3 regions of the Streptomyces sp. SCPE 10 genome follow, and region 1 is predicted to be linked to each of the others. Evidence: predicted binding sites of a transcription regulator. Region 1 holds the regulator's gene; each other region holds the start of a gene.
What was found. The regulator HrcA, encoded in region 1, represses chaperone genes, less so after heat shock. The targets are predictions, from matches to a motif close to TTNGCACTCNGNNNNNCNGAGTGCNAA.
Positions count from the first base shown of each region.

Region 2: a site for HrcA is predicted at 2,382-2,408, ahead of groL (chaperonin GroEL). Genes of this name have one in related genera too.
Region 3: a site for HrcA is predicted at 2,221-2,247, ahead of groES (co-chaperone GroES). Genes of this name have one in related genera too.

Region 1 is NZ_CP197069.1:2,708,933-2,715,406, reverse strand. Features, by position in the region: gene ACSP97_RS12760 (SpoIIE family protein phosphatase) at 1-581, shown strand, start outside; gene hemW (radical SAM family heme chaperone HemW) at 625-1,857, shown strand; gene ACSP97_RS12750 (DUF3097 domain-containing protein) at 1,879-2,688, opposite strand; gene ACSP97_RS12745 (MBL fold metallo-hydrolase) at 2,723-3,445, opposite strand; gene hrcA (heat-inducible transcriptional repressor HrcA) at 3,609-4,625, shown strand; gene dnaJ (molecular chaperone DnaJ) at 4,626-5,762, shown strand; gene ACSP97_RS12730 (nitronate monooxygenase) at 5,987-6,474, shown strand, end outside.
Region 2 is NZ_CP197069.1:3,563,601-3,570,074, reverse strand. Features, by position in the region: SAM riboswitch class I at 1-45, shown strand, start outside; gene thrC (threonine synthase) at 64-1,347, shown strand; gene ACSP97_RS16575 (MoaD/ThiS family protein) at 1,344-1,622, shown strand; gene ACSP97_RS16570 (cold-shock protein) at 2,067-2,270, shown strand; gene groL (chaperonin GroEL) at 2,571-4,193, shown strand; gene ACSP97_RS16560 (NADH:flavin oxidoreductase) at 4,397-5,524, shown strand; gene ACSP97_RS16555 (hypothetical protein) at 5,592-6,161, opposite strand; gene ACSP97_RS16550 (class I SAM-dependent methyltransferase) at 6,240-6,474, shown strand, end outside.
Region 3 is NZ_CP197069.1:4,631,953-4,638,426, forward strand. Features, by position in the region: gene ACSP97_RS21600 (THUMP-like domain-containing protein) at 1-328, opposite strand, end outside; gene ACSP97_RS21605 (polysaccharide deacetylase family protein) at 420-1,361, shown strand; gene ACSP97_RS21610 (polysaccharide deacetylase family protein) at 1,381-2,187, shown strand; gene groES (co-chaperone GroES) at 2,394-2,702, shown strand; gene groL (chaperonin GroEL) at 2,825-4,453, shown strand; gene ACSP97_RS21625 (DUF3293 domain-containing protein) at 4,546-5,043, opposite strand; gene ACSP97_RS21630 (ester cyclase) at 5,155-5,607, opposite strand; gene ACSP97_RS21635 (SDR family NAD(P)-dependent oxidoreductase) at 5,684-6,457, opposite strand.

The DNA.
Region 1 (6,474 bases):
TCGCCCGGCCCTGGCTGCGGCTGCTGGCCCGCGAGGGCTACCGGGTGGCCGACGTGCTCGACCGCCTCAACCAGCTCCTCCTGGACGACGCCACCGAGGCCGCGGACGCCGCGGCCCGCGCGCTGGTGGCCGCCGACGGCCTGGCCGTGGCGCCCGGGGAGGGCCCGCAGACCCGCTTCCTGTCCCTGCTCTACGGCGAGCTGACCCCGTTCGAGGGCGGGGTCCGCTGCACCCTGGCCTCCGCCGGGCACCCGCTCCCGCTGGTCCTCGGCCCCGACGGCGCCGTGCGCACCGCGGCCCGCCCGCAGACCCTGCTCGGCGTGGTCGAGGACGAGACCTACGTCAGCGAGACGCTGGACCTGCTGCCCGGCGACAGCCTGCTGTGCGTCACCGACGGGGTGACCGAGCGACGCTGCGGCTCCCGCCAGTTCGACGACGCCGACGGCCTCGCCGCCGCCCTGGCCTCCTGCGTCGGTCTCACCGCGGAGGAGATCGCGGAAAGGATCCGCCACCTGGTGCACACCTTCGGCGAGGCCCCGCCGGAGGACGACCTGGCACTGCTGGTGCTCCAGGCGGGATGAGACGGCGGCCGGGGGAGCGCGGCGGTGCTGGACAATGGGTCGTATGCCTTCCGCACTCCCCGACGGTGAGCCCGTTCCCGACGACGGCGCGTTGCCCGCACACGCGCTCGCCGGGGCGGTTGACCGTCCGCTCGGTTTCTATCTGCACGTGCCGTACTGCGCGACCCGCTGCGGCTACTGCGACTTCAACACCTACACCGCGACCGAGCTGCGCGGCACCGGCGGGGTGCTCGCCTCCCGCGACAACTACGCGGACACCCTCACCGACGAGATCCGGCTCGCCCGCAAGGTGCTCGGCGACGACCCGCGCCCGGTCCGCACGGTCTTCGTCGGCGGCGGCACGCCCACCCTGCTGGCCGCCGACGACCTCGTACGGATGCTGGCGGCGATCCGCGACGAGTTCGGGCTGGCCCCGGACGCCGAGGTCACCACGGAGGCGAACCCCGAGTCCGTCGACCCGGCCTACCTCGCGACCCTCCGGGAGGGCGGCTTCAACCGGATCTCCTTCGGCATGCAGAGCGCGAAGCAGCACGTGCTGCGGATCCTGGACCGCACCCACACCCCCGGGCGCCCCGAGGCGTGCGTGGGGGAGGCGCGGGCGGCGGGCTTCGACCACGTCAACCTCGACCTGATCTACGGCACCCCGGGCGAGAGCGACGACGACTGGCGGGCCTCCCTGGAGGCGGCGATCGGCGCCGGCCCCGACCACGTCAGCGCGTACGCGCTCATCGTGGAGGAGGGCACCCAGCTCGCCCGCCGGATCCGCCGGGGCGAGATCCCGATGACCGACGACGACGTGCACGCCGACCGCTATCTGATCGCCGAGGAGACCCTCTCCGCCGCGGGCTTCGCCTGGTACGAGGTCTCCAACTGGGCCACCTCCGCGGCCGGCCGCTGTCTGCACAACGAGCTGTACTGGCGCGGCGCGGACTGGTGGGGCGCCGGGCCGGGCGCCCACTCGCACGTGGGCGGCGTCCGCTGGTGGAACGTCAAGCACCCCGGCGCCTACGCCGCCGCCCTGGCCGCGGGCCGCTCCCCGGGCGCCGGCCGCGAGCTGCTGACCGCCGAGGACCGCCGCGTCGAGCGCATCCTGCTGGAACTGCGCCTGCGCGAGGGCGTCCCGCTGGACCTGCTGAAGGAGGCGGGCCGCGCGGCGGCGCGCCGGGCCGTGGCGGACGGACTCCTCCAGGAGGGCCCCTACGCCGGGGGCCGCGCCGTGCTCACCCTGCGCGGCCGGCTGCTCGCGGACGCGGTGGTGCGGGACCTGGTGGACTGAGCCACCCGGCGGCGAAGCGGGTCAGGCCCCGCCGCCCGTGACGAAGTCGATCAGCTCCTCCACCCGCCCCAGCAGCTCCGGCTCCAGGTCCTTGTAGGAGCCGACCCGCTTGAGGATCGCCTGCCACACCGCGCCCGTGTTGTCCGACGGCCAGCCGAGGGCGCGGCACACGCCCGTCTTCCAGTCCTGGCCGCGGGGCACGGCGGGCCAGGCGGCGATGCCCAGGGCGGCGGGTTTCACCGCCTCCCAGATGTCGATGTAGGGATGGCCCACGACCAGGGCGTGCTCGCTGGTCACCGACTCGGCGATGCGCCATTCCTTGCTGCCGGGCACCAGGTGGTCCACCAGGATGCCGAGCCGGGCGTCGGGGCCGGGGGCGAAGTCGGCGACGATCGAGGGCAGGTGGTCCACGCCCTCCAGGTACTCCACGACCACGCCCTCGATGCGCAGGTCGTCGCCCCAGACCTTCTCGACCAGCTCGGCGTCGTGCCGCCCCTCGACGTAGATGCGGCCGGCGCGGGCCACGCGGGCGCGGGCGCCGGGCACCGCGACCGATCCGGACGCCGTGCGGGCCGGGCGGGCCGGGGCGGCGGCGGGACGTACCAGGGTCACCGGGCGGCCCTCCAGCAGGAAGCCGCGGGGTTCCAGCGGGAAGACCCGGTGCTTGCCGAAGCGGTCCTCCAGCGTGACCGTGCCCGCCTCGCAGCGGATCACCGCGCCGCAGAACCCGGTGCCGGGCTCCTCCACGACCAGGCCCGGTTCCGCGGGCACCTCCGGCACCGGCTGGGGCTTCTTCCAGGGCGGGGTCAGGTCGGGGGAGTACTGGCGCATTCGGATGACGATAGGAGAAGAGCGAGGCGGGCGCTCACGACACGCCGAAACGCGCGGCCAGGGCGTCCCGTTGGCGCCGTACGAAGGCCGCGTCCACCACCGCACCGTGACCGGGCACGTACAGCGCGTCCTCGCCGCCCAGCGCCAGCAGCCGGTCCAGCGCGGCCGGCCAGCGCGACGGTACGGCGTCCGGGCCCGCCTGGGGTTCGCCGGACTCCTCGACCAGGTCGCCGCAGAACACCACCTCACGCTCGCCCGGCACCAGGACCACCAGGTCATGGGCGGTGTGGCCGGGGCCGACGTTGGCCAGCAGCACCTGCCGGCCCCCGCCGAGGTCCAGGGTGCGCTCCCCGGAGACCAGGTGCCGCGGCGGGACCAGCGCCAGCGCCGCCTCCTCCGCGTCCGCCGCCGGCAGCCCGTGGTGGACGGCGTCATGGCGCAGCGCGTCCCGCTCGCCGGCGAGCACCGCCTCCGCGCCCACCGCCGCGTACACCGCCGCCCCCGCGAACGCGGCGGCGCCGAAGACATGGTCGAAATGGGCGTGGGTCAGCGCGAGATGGGTCACACGGCCGCCCGCCAGCTCCTCCGCCGCCGACCGCAGCCGCGCCCCCTCGCCCAGGCTCGACCCGGCGTCCACCATCAGCGCCGTGTCCGCGCCCAGGACCAGCCCCGCCGTGCAGTCCCAGCCCGGCAGGCGGCACCGCCCGACCCCCGTGGCCAGCCGCTCCCATCCCCGCTCTTCCCAAGTCACCGTCATAACCGCGACGCTAGCCCCACGAGCGGTCACGGGGGCACCGACCTTGCCCGGTGCGTACCCCACGGCCGTACACTGGGCCGGGGAACGCTGGCACTCGCACGCGAAGAGTGCCAGGCGCCCGAACCGAGGACAGAAGGGGACGACGTGCTGGAGGTGCGCGCGAATGCTGAGTGAACGCAGGCTTCAGGTACTGCGCGCCATCGTCCAGGACTATGTCGGCACCGAGGAGCCGGTCGGGTCGAAGGCCCTGACCGAGCGGCACAACCTCGGCGTCTCCCCGGCGACCGTGCGCAACGACATGGCGGCCCTGGAGGACGAGGGGTTCATCGCCCAGCCGCACACCAGCGCGGGGCGCATCCCCACCGACAAGGGCTACCGGCTGTTCGTCGACAAGCTCGCCGGCGTCAAGCCGATGACCGCGCCCGAGCGGCGCGCGATCCAGAACTTCCTGGACGGCGCCGTCGACCTCGACGACGTGGTGGCGCGCACGGTACGGCTGCTCGCGCAGCTGACCCGGCAGGTCGCCGTCGTGCAGTACCCGTCCCTGACCCGGTCCACCGTGCGGCACGTGGAACTGCTCGCGCTCGCTCCGGCGCGCGTGATGCTCGTGCTGATCACGGACACCGGCCGGGTCGAGCAGCGGATGGTGGACTGCCCGGCGCCGTTCGGCGAGGCGTCCCTGGCGGATCTGCGCGCGCGGCTGAACAGCCGGGTCGCGGGCCGCCGGTTCACGGACGTGCCGACACTGGTCGAGGACCTGCCGGACGCCTTCGAACCCGAGGATCGCGGTACGGTCTCCACGGTGCTCTCCACCCTTCTGGAGACACTGGTCGAGGAGAACGAGGAGCGGCTGATGATCGGCGGCACCGCCAATCTCACCCGTTTCGGACACGACTTCCCCCTCACGATCCGGCCCGTCCTGGAGGCTCTGGAGGAGCAGGTCGTGCTCCTCAAGCTCCTCGGCGAGGCGAAGGATCCGGGCATGACCGTGCGCATCGGGCACGAGATCGCCCACGAAGGACTCAACTCAACCTCCGTGGTGTCGGTGGGCTACGGTTCGGGCGGCGAGGCGGTTGCCAAGCTCGGCGTGGTCGGACCGACCCGCATGGACTACCCGGGAACGATGGGAGCGGTACGCGCAGTGGCACGGTACGTCGGACAGATCCTGGCGGAGTCGTAAGTGGCCACGGACTACTACGCCGTTCTCGGCGTGCGCCGCGACGCGTCGCAGGATGAGATCAAGAAGGCGTTCCGCCGGCTCGCGCGCGAGCTGCACCCGGACGTCAACCCCGATCCGAAGACCCAGGAGCGGTTCAAGGAGATCAACGCCGCTTACGAGGTGCTGTCGGACCCGCAGAAGAAGCAGGTCTACGACCTCGGCGGAGATCCTCTCTCGCAGTCCGGCGGCGCCGGCGCGGGCGGCTTCGGCGCCGGTGGCTTCGGCAACTTCTCCGACATCATGGACGCGTTCTTCGGCACGGCGTCGCAGCGCGGGCCGCGCTCGCGCACCCGGCGCGGCCAGGACGCGATGATCCGGATCGAGGTGGAGCTGGACGAGGCGGCCTTCGGGACCACCAAGGAGATCCAGGTCGACACCGCGGTCGTCTGCAACACCTGCAACGGCGAGGGCGCGGCCCCGGGCACGTCCGCGCAGACGTGTGACATGTGCCGCGGCCGCGGCGAGGTCTCGCAGGTCACCCGGTCCTTCCTGGGCCAGGTCATGACCTCGCGGCCGTGCCCCCAGTGCCAGGGCTTCGGCACCGTGGTGCCGACCCCGTGCCCGGAGTGCGCCGGCGACGGCCGTGTCCGCTCGCGGCGCACGCTGACGGTGAAGATCCCGGCCGGTGTCGACAACGGCACGCGGATCCAGCTCGCGGGCGAGGGCGAGGTCGGCCCCGGCGGCGGCCCGGCCGGCGACCTGTACGTCGAGATCCACGAACTGCCGCACTCCACCTTCCAGCGCCGCGGCGACGATCTGCACTGCACGGTGACGATCCCGATGACCGCGGCGGCCCTCGGCACCAAGGTGCCGCTGGAGACGCTGGACGGCCTGGAGGAGGTCGACATCCGGCCCGGCACCCAGTCCGGCCAGTCGATCCCGCTGCACAACCGGGGCGTCACGCATCTGCGCGGCGGCGGCCGGGGCGACCTGGTCGTCCACGTCGAGGTCCAGACGCCGACCAAGCTGGACCCCGAACAGGAGCGCCTGCTGCGCGAACTCTCCAAGCTGCGCGGCGAGGAACGCCCCCAGGGCCAGTTCCAGCCGGGTCAGCAGGGGCTGTTCTCGCGGTTGAAGGACGCGTTCAACGGGCGCTGACGCCGTTGACCGGAGCCGTGGCCGGGGGGCCGGGGGTTGTCCCCCGGGCGGGCACGGTCAGCCGGGTCGGCAGGGGCTGTTCTCGCGGTTGAAGGACGCGTTCAACGGGCGCTGACCGAGCCGTGGTGGCGGGTGTCCGCGGCGCGCTGACCGGGCGCGGAGTGGAATATGCCGATGCGGACACCCGATTCGGACTTGTTCCAAGGACGTGACACCATGCGGTCATGTCCTCCGCACTGACCGATCTGCTCCTGCACCCGATCGTGCAGGCACCCATGGCGGGCGGCGTCTCCGTGCCGGAGCTCGCCGCCGCGGTGTCCGAGGCCGGTGGGCTCGGGTTCCTGGCCGCCGGGTACAAGACCGCCGACGGCATGTACCAGGAGATCAAGCGGCTGCGGGGACTCACCGACCGCCCCTTCGGCGTCAACGTGTTCATGCCGCAGCCGGAGCACGCGGAGAGCGGCGCCGTGGAGGTCTACGCCCATCAGCTCGCCGGCGAGGCCGCCTGGTACGAGACCGAGCTGGGCGATCCGGACGGCGGCCGTGACGACGGTTACGACGCCAAGCTCGCCGTCCTCCTGGACGACCCGGTACCCGCGGTCTCCTTCCACTTCGGCGTGCCGAGCCCGGAGGCGCTCAAGCGGCTGCGGCGGGCCGGCACCGTCACGCTGGTCACCGCCACCACCGCCGAGGAGGCCCTCGCGGTGGAGCG
Region 2 (6,474 bases), 850 kb from region 1:
GCCAAATCCGTCTCGCGGCGAGATGCGTCGCGAGGAAGATGAGGAGAAAGGGCCTCGCCTCTCATGGCTGTGCAGACAGTTGCCTCCACCGGCAGTTCCACCGTCGACCTCGGCCCCGCCGCCGCCCTGAGCTGTCGGGAATGCGGCCACCGCGTCCCGCTCGGCCCGGTCTTCGCCTGCGAGGAGTGTTTCGGGCCGCTGGAGATCGCCTACGACTTCTCCGGCTACGACACCGAGGAACTGCGGGCGCGCATCGAAAGCGGCCCCGCCAACATCTGGCGCTACGCCCCGCTGCTGCCCGTCCCGGCGAACGTGGCCGACAAGCCGAACATCAACCCCGGCTGGACCAAGCTCGTCAAGGCGGACAACCTCGCCCGCGAACTCGGCGTCACCGGCGGCCTGTACGTCAAGGACGACTCCGGCAACCCGACCCACTCCTTCAAGGACCGGGTGGTCGCGCAGGCACTGGAGGCCGCGCGCGCCTTCGGCTTCACCACCCTGTCCTGCTCCTCCACCGGCAACCTGGCCGGCGCCGTCGGCGCCGCCGCCGCCCGCGCCGGCTTCCGCTCCTGCGTGTTCATCCCGCACGACCTGGAGCAGGGCAAGGTCGTCATGGCCGCGGTCTACGGCGGCGAGCTCGTCGGCATCGAGGGCAACTACGACGACGTGAACCGCTTCTGCTCCGAGCTGATCGGCGACCCGGCCGGCGAGGGCTGGGGCTTCGTCAACGTCAATCTGCGCCCCTACTACGCGGAGGGCTCCAAGACCCTGGCGTACGAGATCTGCGAGCAGCTCGGCTGGCGGCTGCCCGACCAGATCGTGGTCCCGATCGCCTCCGGCTCCCAGCTCACCAAGATCGACAAGGGGCTCCAGGAGCTGATCAAGCTGGGGCTCGTGGAGGACCGGCCGTACAAGATCTTCGGTGCCCAGGCCGAGGGCTGCTCGCCGGTGTCGACGGCCTTCAAGGCGGGCCACGACGTCGTGCGGCCGCAGAAGCCGGACACCATCGCCAAGTCCCTCGCCATCGGCAACCCGGCCGACGGGCCCTACGTCCTGGACATCGCCCGGCGCACCGGCGGCGCCGTGGAGGACGTGACGGACGAGCAGGTCGTCGCCGCGATCAAGCTGCTGGCCCGGACCGAGGGCATCTTCGCCGAGACCGCGGGCGGGGTGACCGTCGGCGTGACGAAGAAGCTGATCGAGGACGGCGTCCTCGACCCGTCGAAGACCACCGTCGTCCTCAACACCGGCGACGGTCTGAAGACCCTCGACGCGGTGGCCGGCACCGGCCTGACCGCCACCATCCGCCCGACCCTGGACTCCTTCCGAGAGGCTGGCCTCGCATGAGCGTGACCGTTCGCATCCCCACCATCCTGCGCACCTACACCGGCGGCCGGGCCGAGGTGGCGGCCGAGGGCGCCACCCTCGCCGAGGTCATCGAGGACCTGGAGAAGAACCACACCGGGATCGCCGCCCGCGTCCTGGACGACCAGGGCAAGCTGCGCCGGTTCGTGAACGTCTACGTGAACGACGACGACGTCCGCTTCGAGCAGGGCCTGGAGACCGTCACCCCGGACGGCGCGGGTATCTCGATCATTCCGGCGGTCGCCGGCGGCTGCTGACCGAATGACCGATCATTACCTTCGGTAAGGACGGTTACGGAAGGTTCATCGGATTGCCCTCTCCGTGAGAGAAGCGGAGGGGGCAATTCTGTGTGATTGAGCGCGGTACAGTTGGGGAACACGCCCCGGATCACCGCGGGGATGCCCTCGATTCCTCACCGCGAGCCCGATAAGAAGTAGCCAAAGTGCACGGGTTTTCCGCGGCTTTTGTGTATTTTACGGGGCCCGACTTGCCCTGAACTCTGGCGAATTCTCCCCACATTCCGGATCGGTCGCGTCCAGAATTCTCGTCCAATTGACCTGTTGCAGACGGCAGTTGGACAGATACATTCAGCCGCGGTCGACGCGTTCCGGCGCACGCACCCCGACCGATTGGGGGGCGAGGTCTGACCCGGGTCCGCGAAGTGCGGATCTGCGCAAGGGCCAGTAATAGGGGAGTTAGGCATGGCTCAGGGCACCGTCAAGTGGTTCAACGCGGAGAAGGGGTACGGCTTCATCGCGGTCGACGGTGGTGCGGACGTCTTCGTCCACTACAGCGCCATTCAGATGGACGGCTACCGCACCCTGGAGGAGGGCCAGCGGGTCGAGTTCGAGATCTCGCAGGGTCAGAAGGGTCCGCAGGCCGACATGGTTCGCGTCACCGCCTGAACGTTTCTGGACCGCAGGGCTCGCACCTCGCACGGGGTGCGGGCCCTGCGGCGTGTCCGGGGCTGGTGGCGTTCGCCCGGGGCTGACGACCGGCTCGTACCCGCGCAGGCGCTTGCACTCGACCATGCCGAGTGCTAATCATTGGCGTTAGCACTCTGAAGGTGAGAGTGACAAAGAAGGACCGGGTCGGTGAGGCCCGCAGGCCACGTGGGGCAAGGAACCGCAGGCCGGCGAGCCGTCCGTCGCGGGCGCGGGCGCGGTCCGAAGGAATCACCCCCAGTCCTGGAGGGACCACTTCACATGGCCAAGATCATCGCGTTCGACGAGGAGGCGCGGCGCGGCCTCGAGCGCGGCATGAACCAGCTCGCGGACGCCGTCAAGGTGACGCTCGGCCCCAAGGGTCGCAACGTCGTCCTCGAGAAGAAGTGGGGCGCCCCCACGATCACCAACGATGGTGTCTCCATCGCCAAGGAGATCGAGCTCGAGGACCCGTACGAGAAGATCGGCGCCGAGCTGGTCAAGGAAGTCGCCAAGAAGACGGACGACGTCGCCGGTGACGGTACGACCACCGCGACCGTGCTCGCCCAGGCCCTGGTCAAGGAGGGCCTGCGCAACGTCGCGGCCGGCGCCAACCCGATGGCTCTGAAGCGCGGTATCGAGAAGGCCGTCGAGGCCGTCTCCGCCGCCCTCCTGGAGCAGGCGAAGGACGTCGAGACCAAGGAGCAGATCGCCTCCACCGCGTCCATCTCCGCCGCCGACACCCAGATCGGCGAGCTGATCGCCGAGGCCATGGACAAGGTCGGCAAGGAAGGCGTCATCACCGTCGAGGAGAGCAACACCTTCGGTCTGGAGCTGGAGCTCACCGAGGGCATGCGCTTCGACAAGGGCTACATCTCCGCCTACTTCGCGACCGACATGGAGCGCATGGAGGCGTCGCTCGAGGACCCGTACATCCTCATCGCGAACTCCAAGATCGGCTCCGTCAAGGACCTGCTCCCGCTCCTGGAGAAGGTCATGCAGTCGGGCAAGCCGCTGCTGATCATCGCCGAGGACGTCGAGGGCGAGGCCCTGTCGACCCTGGTCGTCAACAAGATCCGCGGCACCTTCAAGTCCGTCGCCGTCAAGGCCCCGGGCTTCGGCGACCGCCGCAAGGCCATGCTCGGCGACATCGCCATCCTCACGGGCGGCGAGGTCATCTCCGAGGAGGTCGGCCTCAAGCTGGAGAACGCGACCCTGGACCTCCTGGGCCGCGCCCGCAAGGTCGTCATCACCAAGGACGAGACCACCATCGTCGACGGTGCCGGCTCCTCCGAGCAGGTCAACGGCCGCGTCAACCAGATCCGCGCCGAGATCGAGAACAGCGACTCCGACTACGACCGCGAGAAGCTCCAGGAGCGCCTGGCCAAGCTCGCCGGCGGCGTCGCGGTCATCAAGGCCGGTGCCGCCACCGAGGTGGAGCTCAAGGAGCGCAAGCACCGCATCGAGGACGCCGTGCGCAACGCCAAGGCGGCCGTCGAGGAGGGCATCGTCGCCGGTGGTGGCGTGGCCCTGCTGCAGGCCTCCCAGGTCTTCGAGAAGCTGGAGCTGGAGGGTGACGAGGCGACCGGCGCCAACGCCGTGCGCATCGCCCTGGAGGCCCCGCTGAAGCAGATCGCCGTCAACGCCGGCCTCGAGGGCGGTGTCGTGGTGGAGAAGGTGCGCAACCTGACCCCGGGCCACGGCCTGAACGCCGCGACCGGCGAGTACGTCGACCTGGTCGCCGAGGGCATCATCGACCCGGCGAAGGTGACCCGTTCCGCGCTGCAGAACGCCGCCTCCATCGCCGCGCTGTTCCTCACCACCGAGGCCGTCATCGCCGACAAGCCGGAGAAGGCCGCCGCGGCCGCTCCGGGCGGCATGCCGGGCGGTGACATGGACTTCTGATCGGCCTTCGCCGATCGGGTTTCCTGCCGAGGGCGGTACTTCCTGTCGGACGACAGGGGGTGCCGCCCTCGGGCGTGTCCGGGCTCACAACGGGCGGCTCCCGGGGCGGGAATGCGGGCCCTCGCGCGTCCGCTTACTTAAGGGTCTACAACAATGCGCATTCACATACCGGTTGGTCAGAAGCAGTATTAGGAGTTTCCCTCGTGACCGTCGACACGCCCGCCGCCTCCCGCGCGGCCCAGATCCTCTCCCGCCCCATCACCCTCAACGGCCTCACCGTTCCCAACCGGATCGCCATGGCGCCGATGACCCGGATGTTCTCCCCGGGCGGCATTCCCGGTGAGGACGTGCGCGCGTACTACGCGCGCCGGGCCGCCGCAGGCGTCGGCCTGATCGTCACCGAGGGCACCTACGTGGGCCACGAGTCGGCCGGGCAGAGCGACCGGATCCCGCGGTTCTCCGGCGAGGAGGAGCTGGCGGGCTGGGCGAAGGTCGCCGAGGACGTGCACGCGGCGGGCGGCACCATCGTCCCGCAGCTGTGGCACATCGGCATGGTGCGCAAGCAGGGCGAGCCGCCGTACGCCGACGCGCCCGCCGTCGGCCCCTCCGGCATCCGCCTGGACGGCACCGAGGGCCAGGGCAAGGCGATGACCCGGCAGGACCTCGACGACGTCATCGGCGCGTTCGCCGAGGCAGCCGCGGCCGCCGAGCGCATCGGCTTCGACGGCGTCGAGCTGCACGGCGCCCACGGCTACCTCATCGACCAGTTCCTGTGGGAGCGCACCAACCGCCGCACCGACGCGTACGGCGGCGACCCGGTCGCCCGCACCAGGTTCGCGGCGGAGATCGTGGCCGCCGTGCGCGAGGCGGTCTCCCCGGAGTTCCCGGTGATCTTCCGCTACTCGCAGTGGAAGTCCGACAACTACGACGCCCGCCTCGCCGAGACCCCGGAGGAGCTGGAGGCCGTCCTGACCCCGCTCGCCGCGGCCGGCGTCGACGTCTTCCACGCCTCCACCCGCCGTTACTGGCTCCCCGAGTTCGACGGCTCCGACCTCAACCTCGCGGGCTGGACCAAGAAGCTCACCGGCAAGCAGACCATCACCGTCGGCTCGGTCGGTCTCGACGGAGACTTCACCGGCGCCTTCCGCGGCGAGGGCGCCCCGGTCAAGGCCATCGACAACCTCCTCGACCGGCTGGAGGCCGACGAGTTCGACATGGTCGCGGTCGGCCGGGCGCTGCTCCAGGACCCGCAGTGGGCGGCCAAGGTGCTCGCCGGGCGCTTCGACGAGCTGCGGCCGTACGACGCGGCGTCGCTGAAGACGCTCAGCTGAGGAAACCCGACGAGGACACCCTCGGCCGGGGGAAGCCCCTCGGCCGAGGCCGGTCCGGCCGGGGGCGCTACAGGTTGTTCATCGGCTCGATGTCGACGCGCACCGGCGTCCCCCACACGCGCAGCACCTCGTAGTCGGTGAACTCGTGCACCAGCCGGTAGGCCATGGCGGGCCGCGCGCCGCGCCGCTGGGCCGCGAGATAGGCCTCGGCCTCCCGCCGGTCGCGCCGGGGGGTGCCGCACAGCTGCCACTCCTGCCCGTTCCACAGCTCCGGCAGCCACCGCTGCTGGGGCTGCGGGCGGTCCTCCCGGACGCCGTACCGCGAGGGCGCCGGGGCCGTCGGCTGCGCCGGACCCGGCCGGCCCTGGTACTCCGAGCGGCGGGCCGCCCGCCGCCGGGTCTCGCACAGCAGGCACAGATCGGGCGCGCTCTCGTCCACGGGCCCCTGCGGGTGCTCGGCGCACCGGGTGGCCGGCGCGTTGGTGCCGGCGCTCTCCTCCAGCAGGTCCAGCGCCCTGCGCAGATCCGCCCTGATCTCCTGGAGCCGCCCGTCGGGGGTGTCGGCGGTCAGCGCCTCTCCGTGCTCCCCGAGCACCCGAAGGGCCCGGCCGAGGGCGGCCAGCTGGGCGTGGTTCATGGCGGTTCCCGGTCGATAGACGGCTTCCGTGGGTCCTCCCAGTGTCCAGGACGGGGGCCCGCCGTGGTGGACTGGGGCGTGGTGACTTTGAGCGGGCGGCTGGTCGACGTCCTGGGGCGGGTCAACGACACCTACCCCTGGGATCACAACGCGCACTTCCACCCCTGGCTGCTGCGGCAGTTGCCGCGCCGCTCCGGGCGGGCCCTCGACGTGGGATGCGGGGCCGGGGAGCTGGCGCGGAAGCTGGCCGGGCGGGCGGAGCGGGTGACCGGGATCGACGCCGATCCGGAGATCCTGGAGCGGGCGCGGGAGG
Region 3 (6,474 bases), 1.9 Mb from region 1:
CGTCCCCGCCGATCCCGCAGCACAGGTCCGCCACCGAGGTCACCCCGAGATCGGTCAGCCGCCGCGCCCGGTACGCCGCCACGCCGGCCCGGGTGGACTGCTCGACCCCGTTCGGGGTGAAGAACATCCGCTCCGCGTCCGCCTTCGCGAACTTGGCCGCCGCCCGCTGCCGCAGCCGGGCCTGGCCGAGCGCGGCCGACACCAGTGCGGCGGGGTGGTCGCGGCGCAGCCGGGTGGCGACGGCCAGTTCGTCGGCCGGGGCGGTGTCGCGGACCTCTTCGAGGAGGGCCCGGCCTTCGGGGGTGAGGAGGGGAGCGAGGTCGTTCACCGGGTCATTGTGGGCCAGTCGGTGGATGGTGCGCCTCCGGACGGCGTTGTCGGCCGGGCCGCGGGCGCCGGGCCTGCGAAGATCCAGCACCATGCGTCTAGTAGTACAAAATGACAAAAATCGGGTACGGGGCGGCCGGAGCCGGTCGCGCGGGCGGGGCCTCGCCCTCGGCTGCGGCGCCGCGGTCCTCGCCTCCACCGCCCTCGTCACCGGCTGCTCCGAGGCCGGCTCCCACGCCCCGCGCCCGGCCGCGGGCCAGGGCGGTGCCGCCGCCCACGCCCCGGACGCCCGGGCCGCGCGGGCCGCGGAACACGCCCGGCTGGTCGCCGCGGCCAAGAGATGGGGGCTGGACGAGGTCCCGCTCACGCCCCCGCCGCCACCCGCGAAGAAGCCCCGCATCACCGCGCGCGCGGGCTTCGAGGTCGACCACCAGGAGGACTGGGGCCTGCCCCCCGTCTTCACTACCGTCCCCACCGACAACAAGGTCGTCTTCCTCACCATCGACGACGGCTCGGAGAAGGACCCCCGGTTCCTGGAGATGATGCGGGACCTGAAGGTCCCGTACACCGCGTTCCTCAGCGACTACCTGGTCAAGGACGACTACGGCTACTTCCGCAAGGCCCAGTCCTACGGCAACGGCGTCAACAACCACACCCTGCACCACCCCTACCTGCCGGGGCTGTCCTACGACGAGCAGCGCCACGAGATCTGCGACATGCAGGACATCATGCGCAAGCAGTACGGCAAGCGCCCCACGCTCTTCCGCCCGCCCTACGGCAACTACAACCAGGACACCCTGGTCGCCGCCAAGTCCTGCGGCATCAAGTACGCGCCGATCTGGAACGAGGAGGTCTACGTCGACCACTGGGAGTTCCGCGAGGACGACCAGCAGCTGCGCCGCGGCGACATCGTGCTCACCCACTTCCGGGGCCGCGGCGACTGGGACGGCACGATGGTCGACGACATGCGCCGCTTCCTCAACAAGGTCACCCGCGAGGGTTACGCCGTGGCCCGCCTGGAGGACTACCTGTGAGCCGGCCGGGGGACCCCAGGTGAGCCGACCGGGGGAGGGCCGGCGGGCGGCCCGTGCGCGGCGGCGCCCGGGCCGCGCCGCGGCCGGTGCCGCGGCGCTCTGCTCGCTGCTGCTGCTCGTGGGCTGCGCCCAGTCCGTCGACCCCATCGAACGGCTGGGCAGGAAGGCGGCCGAGGGCGTGCACCCGCACGCCCCCGCGTCCGTCCCGCCCTACCGCCGCTGGGGCCTGACCGCACCGCTCGCCCGTCCCCCGGTACCCCCCGCCCGCCGTCTCGCGGCGCCTCGGGGACCCGCCCCGCTGCCCCCGGTCGTGGACCACGTCCCCACCCGCGACCGGGTCGTCTTCCTCACCTACGACGACACCGGGCAGGACCCCGGCTTCACCGCCATGGTCCGCCAACTCCGGCTCCCGGTGAGCCTGTTCGTGCCCGACGGCACCCGGCCGGACGCCCTCGCCCCGCTCCGCGCCGCCGGTGCCGCCGTGGAGAACCGCACCCCCGACCGCCCACCGCTGGCCGGCCGGCCGTACACCGCCCAGCGCACCGCGATCTGCGCCCGCCGGGACCGGCTGCGCGCCCGCCTCTTCCGCCCGCCCGGCGGCGCCTACGACCGCACCACCCGGCGCGCGGCGGCCGGCTGCGGCATCACCGCCCTCGCCCTCTGGCGCGCCACCCTGACCCCCGCCGGGCTGACCTACCCCCGGGGCCCCCGCCACCTCCGCCCCGGTGACATCGTCCGCGTCACCCCCAGGGCCCCCGCGTCCCGTCTCCTGCGCGGCATCCAGCGGCGGAACCTGACGGTGGGCCGCCTCGAGGACTACCTGTAGCGGACCGGGAACGGCCGACGCGCCACGACGTCATTGGCACTCCGCTTGACCGAGTGCTAATCGCAGTCATAGTCTCGGGTCTGGCACTCCCCCCTGGAGAGTGCCAACAACGCGACGGGCAGGTCCGGCACCCGCGACGACGGATCGACCTGGTCGCCACCTCAGACAGTTAACCCCGTGAGATCTCCGAAGGGGGAGGTCGGATCGTGACGACCGCCAGCTCCAAGGTTGCCATCAAGCCGCTCGAGGACCGCATCGTGGTCCAGCCGCTGGACGCCGAGCAGACCACGGCCTCTGGCCTGGTCATCCCGGACACCGCGAAGGAGAAGCCCCAGGAGGGCGCCGTCCTCGCCGTGGGCCCGGGCCGGTTCGAGAACGGCGAGCGCCTTCCGCTCGACGTCAAGGTCGGCGACGTCGTCCTCTACAGCAAGTACGGCGGCACCGAGGTGAAGTACAGCGGCGAGGAGTACCTCGTCCTCTCGGCTCGCGACGTTCTCGCGATCATCGAGAAGTAATCACCCCGAGCAAACCTTTGCTTTGAGCTGCGCCCCTGGCCCCCGCGACCGATAACGAAGCCGGGCGCCCGGGGCGCAGTTCGTCTTTGTACCCACAGATTTCCGAGAGGGCTCCCGCTGTCATGGCGAAGATCCTGAAGTTCGACGAGGACGCCCGTCGCGCCCTTGAGCGCGGCGTCAACAAGCTGGCCGACACGGTGAAGGTGACGATCGGCCCCAAGGGTCGCAACGTCGTCATCGACAAGAAGTTCGGCGCTCCCACCATCACCAACGACGGCGTCACCATCGCCCGCGAGGTGGAGATCGAGGACCCGTACGAGAACCTCGGCGCGCAGCTGGTGAAGGAGGTGGCGACCAAGACCAACGACATCGCGGGTGACGGCACCACCACCGCCACCGTGCTCGCCCAGGCGCTGGTGCGCGAGGGTCTGAAGAACGTCGCCGCCGGTGCCTCCCCGGCCGCCCTGAAGAAGGGCATCGACGCCGCGGTGAAGGCCGTCTCCGACGACCTGCTCGCCACCGCCCGTCCGATCGACGAGAAGTCCGACATCGCCGCCGTGGCCGCGCTGTCCGCCCAGGACCAGCAGGTCGGCGAGCTGATCGCCGAGGCCATGGACAAGGTCGGCAAGGACGGTGTCATCACCGTCGAGGAGTCCAACACCTTCGGTCTGGAGCTGGACTTCACCGAGGGCATGGCCTTCGACAAGGGCTACCTGTCCCCGTACTTCGTGACCGACCAGGAGCGTATGGAGGCCGTCCTCGACGACCCGTACATCCTGATCAACCAGGGCAAGATCTCCGCCATCGCGGACCTGCTGCCGCTGCTGGAGAAGGTCATCCAGGCCGGCTCCTCCAAGCCGCTGCTGATCATCGCCGAGGACATCGAGGGCGAGGCCCTGTCGACCCTGGTCGTCAACAAGATCCGCGGCACCTTCAACGCCGTCGCGGTGAAGGCCCCCGGCTTCGGCGACCGCCGCAAGGCGATGCTCCAGGACATGGCCGTCCTCACCGGCGCCACCGTCATCTCCGAGGAGGTCGGCCTCAAGCTCGACCAGGTCGGCATCGACGTGCTCGGCTCCGCCCGCCGCGTCACCGTCACCAAGGACGACACCACGATCGTCGAGGGTGCCGGCAAGGCCGAGGACCTCAACGGCCGCGTCGCCCAGATCAAGGCCGAGATCGAGAACACCGACTCCGACTGGGACCGCGAGAAGCTCCAGGAGCGCCTCGCGAAGCTGGCCGGCGGCGTGTGCGTGATCAAGGTCGGCGCCGCCACCGAGGTGGAGCTGAAGGAGAAGAAGCACCGTCTGGAGGACGCCATCTCCGCGACCCGCGCCGCGGTCGAGGAGGGCATCGTCTCCGGTGGTGGCTCCGCGCTCGTCCACGCCTCCAAGGTCCTGGAGGGCAACCTCGACAAGACCGGCGACGAGGCCACCGGTGTCGCCGTGGTCCGCAACGCGGTCGTCGAGCCGCTGCGCTGGATCGGCGAGAACGCCGGCCAGGAGGGCTACGTCATCGTCTCCAAGGTCAAGGACCTCGACAAGGGCCAGGGCTACAACGCCGCCACCGGCGAGTACGGCGACCTGATCAAGGCCGGCGTCATCGACCCGGTCAAGGTCACCCGCTCCGCCCTGGAGAACGCCGCCTCCATCGCCTCCCTGCTGCTCACGACCGAGACCCTGGTCGTCGAGAAGAAGGAAGAGGAGGAGCCGGCCGCCGCCGCGGGCCACAGCCACGGCCACGCCCACTGACGCGAGACCGGTCAGCCGGTAGACGCCAGGTCACTTCGCCCCGTCGCGCCGCGGCGGGGCGAAGTGCTGTCCGGGGCCGGCCGGAGCGGGCCTCAGCCGGCCGGCCGCGAGCGGACGCGGCCCCGTGCGCGGGCCGCCCAGCCGCTCACCGACGCGGCACCGGTGCCGCACGCGAGGACTCGCCAGGCGCCGGGGGTCCAGGCGAAGACCGCGTCCTGTCCGAAGCGGCGGCCCAGTCCGCGCGCCGCGGCATCGTCCAGGCCGACGACGGCCACACTCTCCTCCCGGTACGTACCGCCCGGGTCGCCGCCCTCCGCGGGCCACCAGGCGAGACCGAGGCGGTGGACCTCGCCGAGCAGCAGGCGGTGGGCGCGCGTGTTGGCGCCGGCGGACGCGGTACGACCCCGCGGGTTCCAGGCGGTGATCACATGCACGGCCGCGCGGCCGGCCGCTTCCGGGAAGGCACCCTCGGCCGTACCGGAGGCGCGCGGCTCGACACGAACCGTTCGCTCGGGGAACCGGATCTCGACGACCGCGGTCCGGTAGTGCTCCCAGTTGCCGGGCATGACGGTCGCGTCGGTGACGTGCACAAGGGCCTCCTGAGGAACGAAGACCCCCTTACAGGTCGCGCAGGGAGATCGGTGGTCGTCCGCAAGATGCCATGATCACGCCCCCGGTGCAAGAGGTGCCCGCCGCGGACCTCACTGCTCCAACTCGTCCAGCGCGCCCAGCTGTTCCATCAGACCCAGTTGGTCGTGCTGCCACCACAGCTCGGCGATCTTGCCGTCGGCGCCGAGGCGGAAGAAGGTCGTCCCGGTCATGGCGACACGGCGGCCGGTGGGGGCGATGCCGAGGAACTCGCCGGTGTGGGTGGCACGCCAGGTCCAGCGGGCGCAGGCACGGTCGCCCTGGGCGAGGAGGTCCTCGACGGTGAAGGCGGCGTCGAAGGCGGCGTGCCACATGCGGTGCTCGGCGCGGATGTTGTCCAGGCCGATGGTGTCCTGCGGGTTCATCGGGTCGTGGCTGTGCGCGTCCTCGTCCAGCAGGTCGTTGAGCGGGGGCGGCTCGCCGGGGGCCGTGAGCGTGGTGAAGAACCGCCGTACGGTGTCCTCGGCCGTCCGTCTGTCCTGTCGTACCGCGTCCAGGTCCGTCATGGCGCCGCCTCCGGCCTCGCTGGTCCCTCCATTTTCCCACCGGACCGCCGACGGCACCCGTTCGCGCGCGGGCCGCCTACCGGGGCCCGTACTTGCGGCCGGTGCGGGAGGTGACACCACCGAGCAGCCCGCGCGGGGTGACCTTCACCAGACCCATCAGCGCCTTGTAGCGGGGGTCCGGGATGGACACCGACTTGCCCCGCGCCAGGTCGGTGAGGGCCGCGGCGACCAGCTTGTCGGCGTCCAGCCACATCCAGCCGGGGATGTTGTCCGTGCCCATCCCGGCCCGCTGGTGGAACTCGGTGCGCACGAAGCCCGGGCACAGGGCCATCAGCCGCACGCCGGTGCCGGCCAGGTCCTTCGCCGCGCCCTGGGTGAACTGCACGACCCACGCCTTGGAGGCGCCATAGGTGCCGCGGGGCACGAAGGCGGCCACCGAGGCGACGTTGACGACGCCGCCCCGGCCCCGCTCGCGCATCGCCTCGGCCGCCGCCGAGGTCAGCCGCAGCACCGCCTCGCAGTGCACCTTGAGCATCGTCAGCTCGTCGGCCATGGAGACCTCGAGATAACGGCCCTTGTTGCCGAAACCGGCGTTGTTGATCAGCAGGTCGACCGGGTTCCTGCGGTCGCCGAGCCGGTCGGCGACCGTCTCGATGCCCTTGTCCTCGGACAGGTCGGCGGCCAGCACCTCCGCCTCGATGCCATGCCGGTCGTGCAACTCGGTCGCCTGTTCGCGCAGCCTCCTGGTGTCGCGCGCCACCAGGACGAGGTCATGCCCGTCAGCCGCCAGCCGCCGCGCGAACGCGGCACCGATCCCCGCGGTCGATCCCGTAATCAGAGCCGTTGTCATGACCCAAGCGTAGTGAT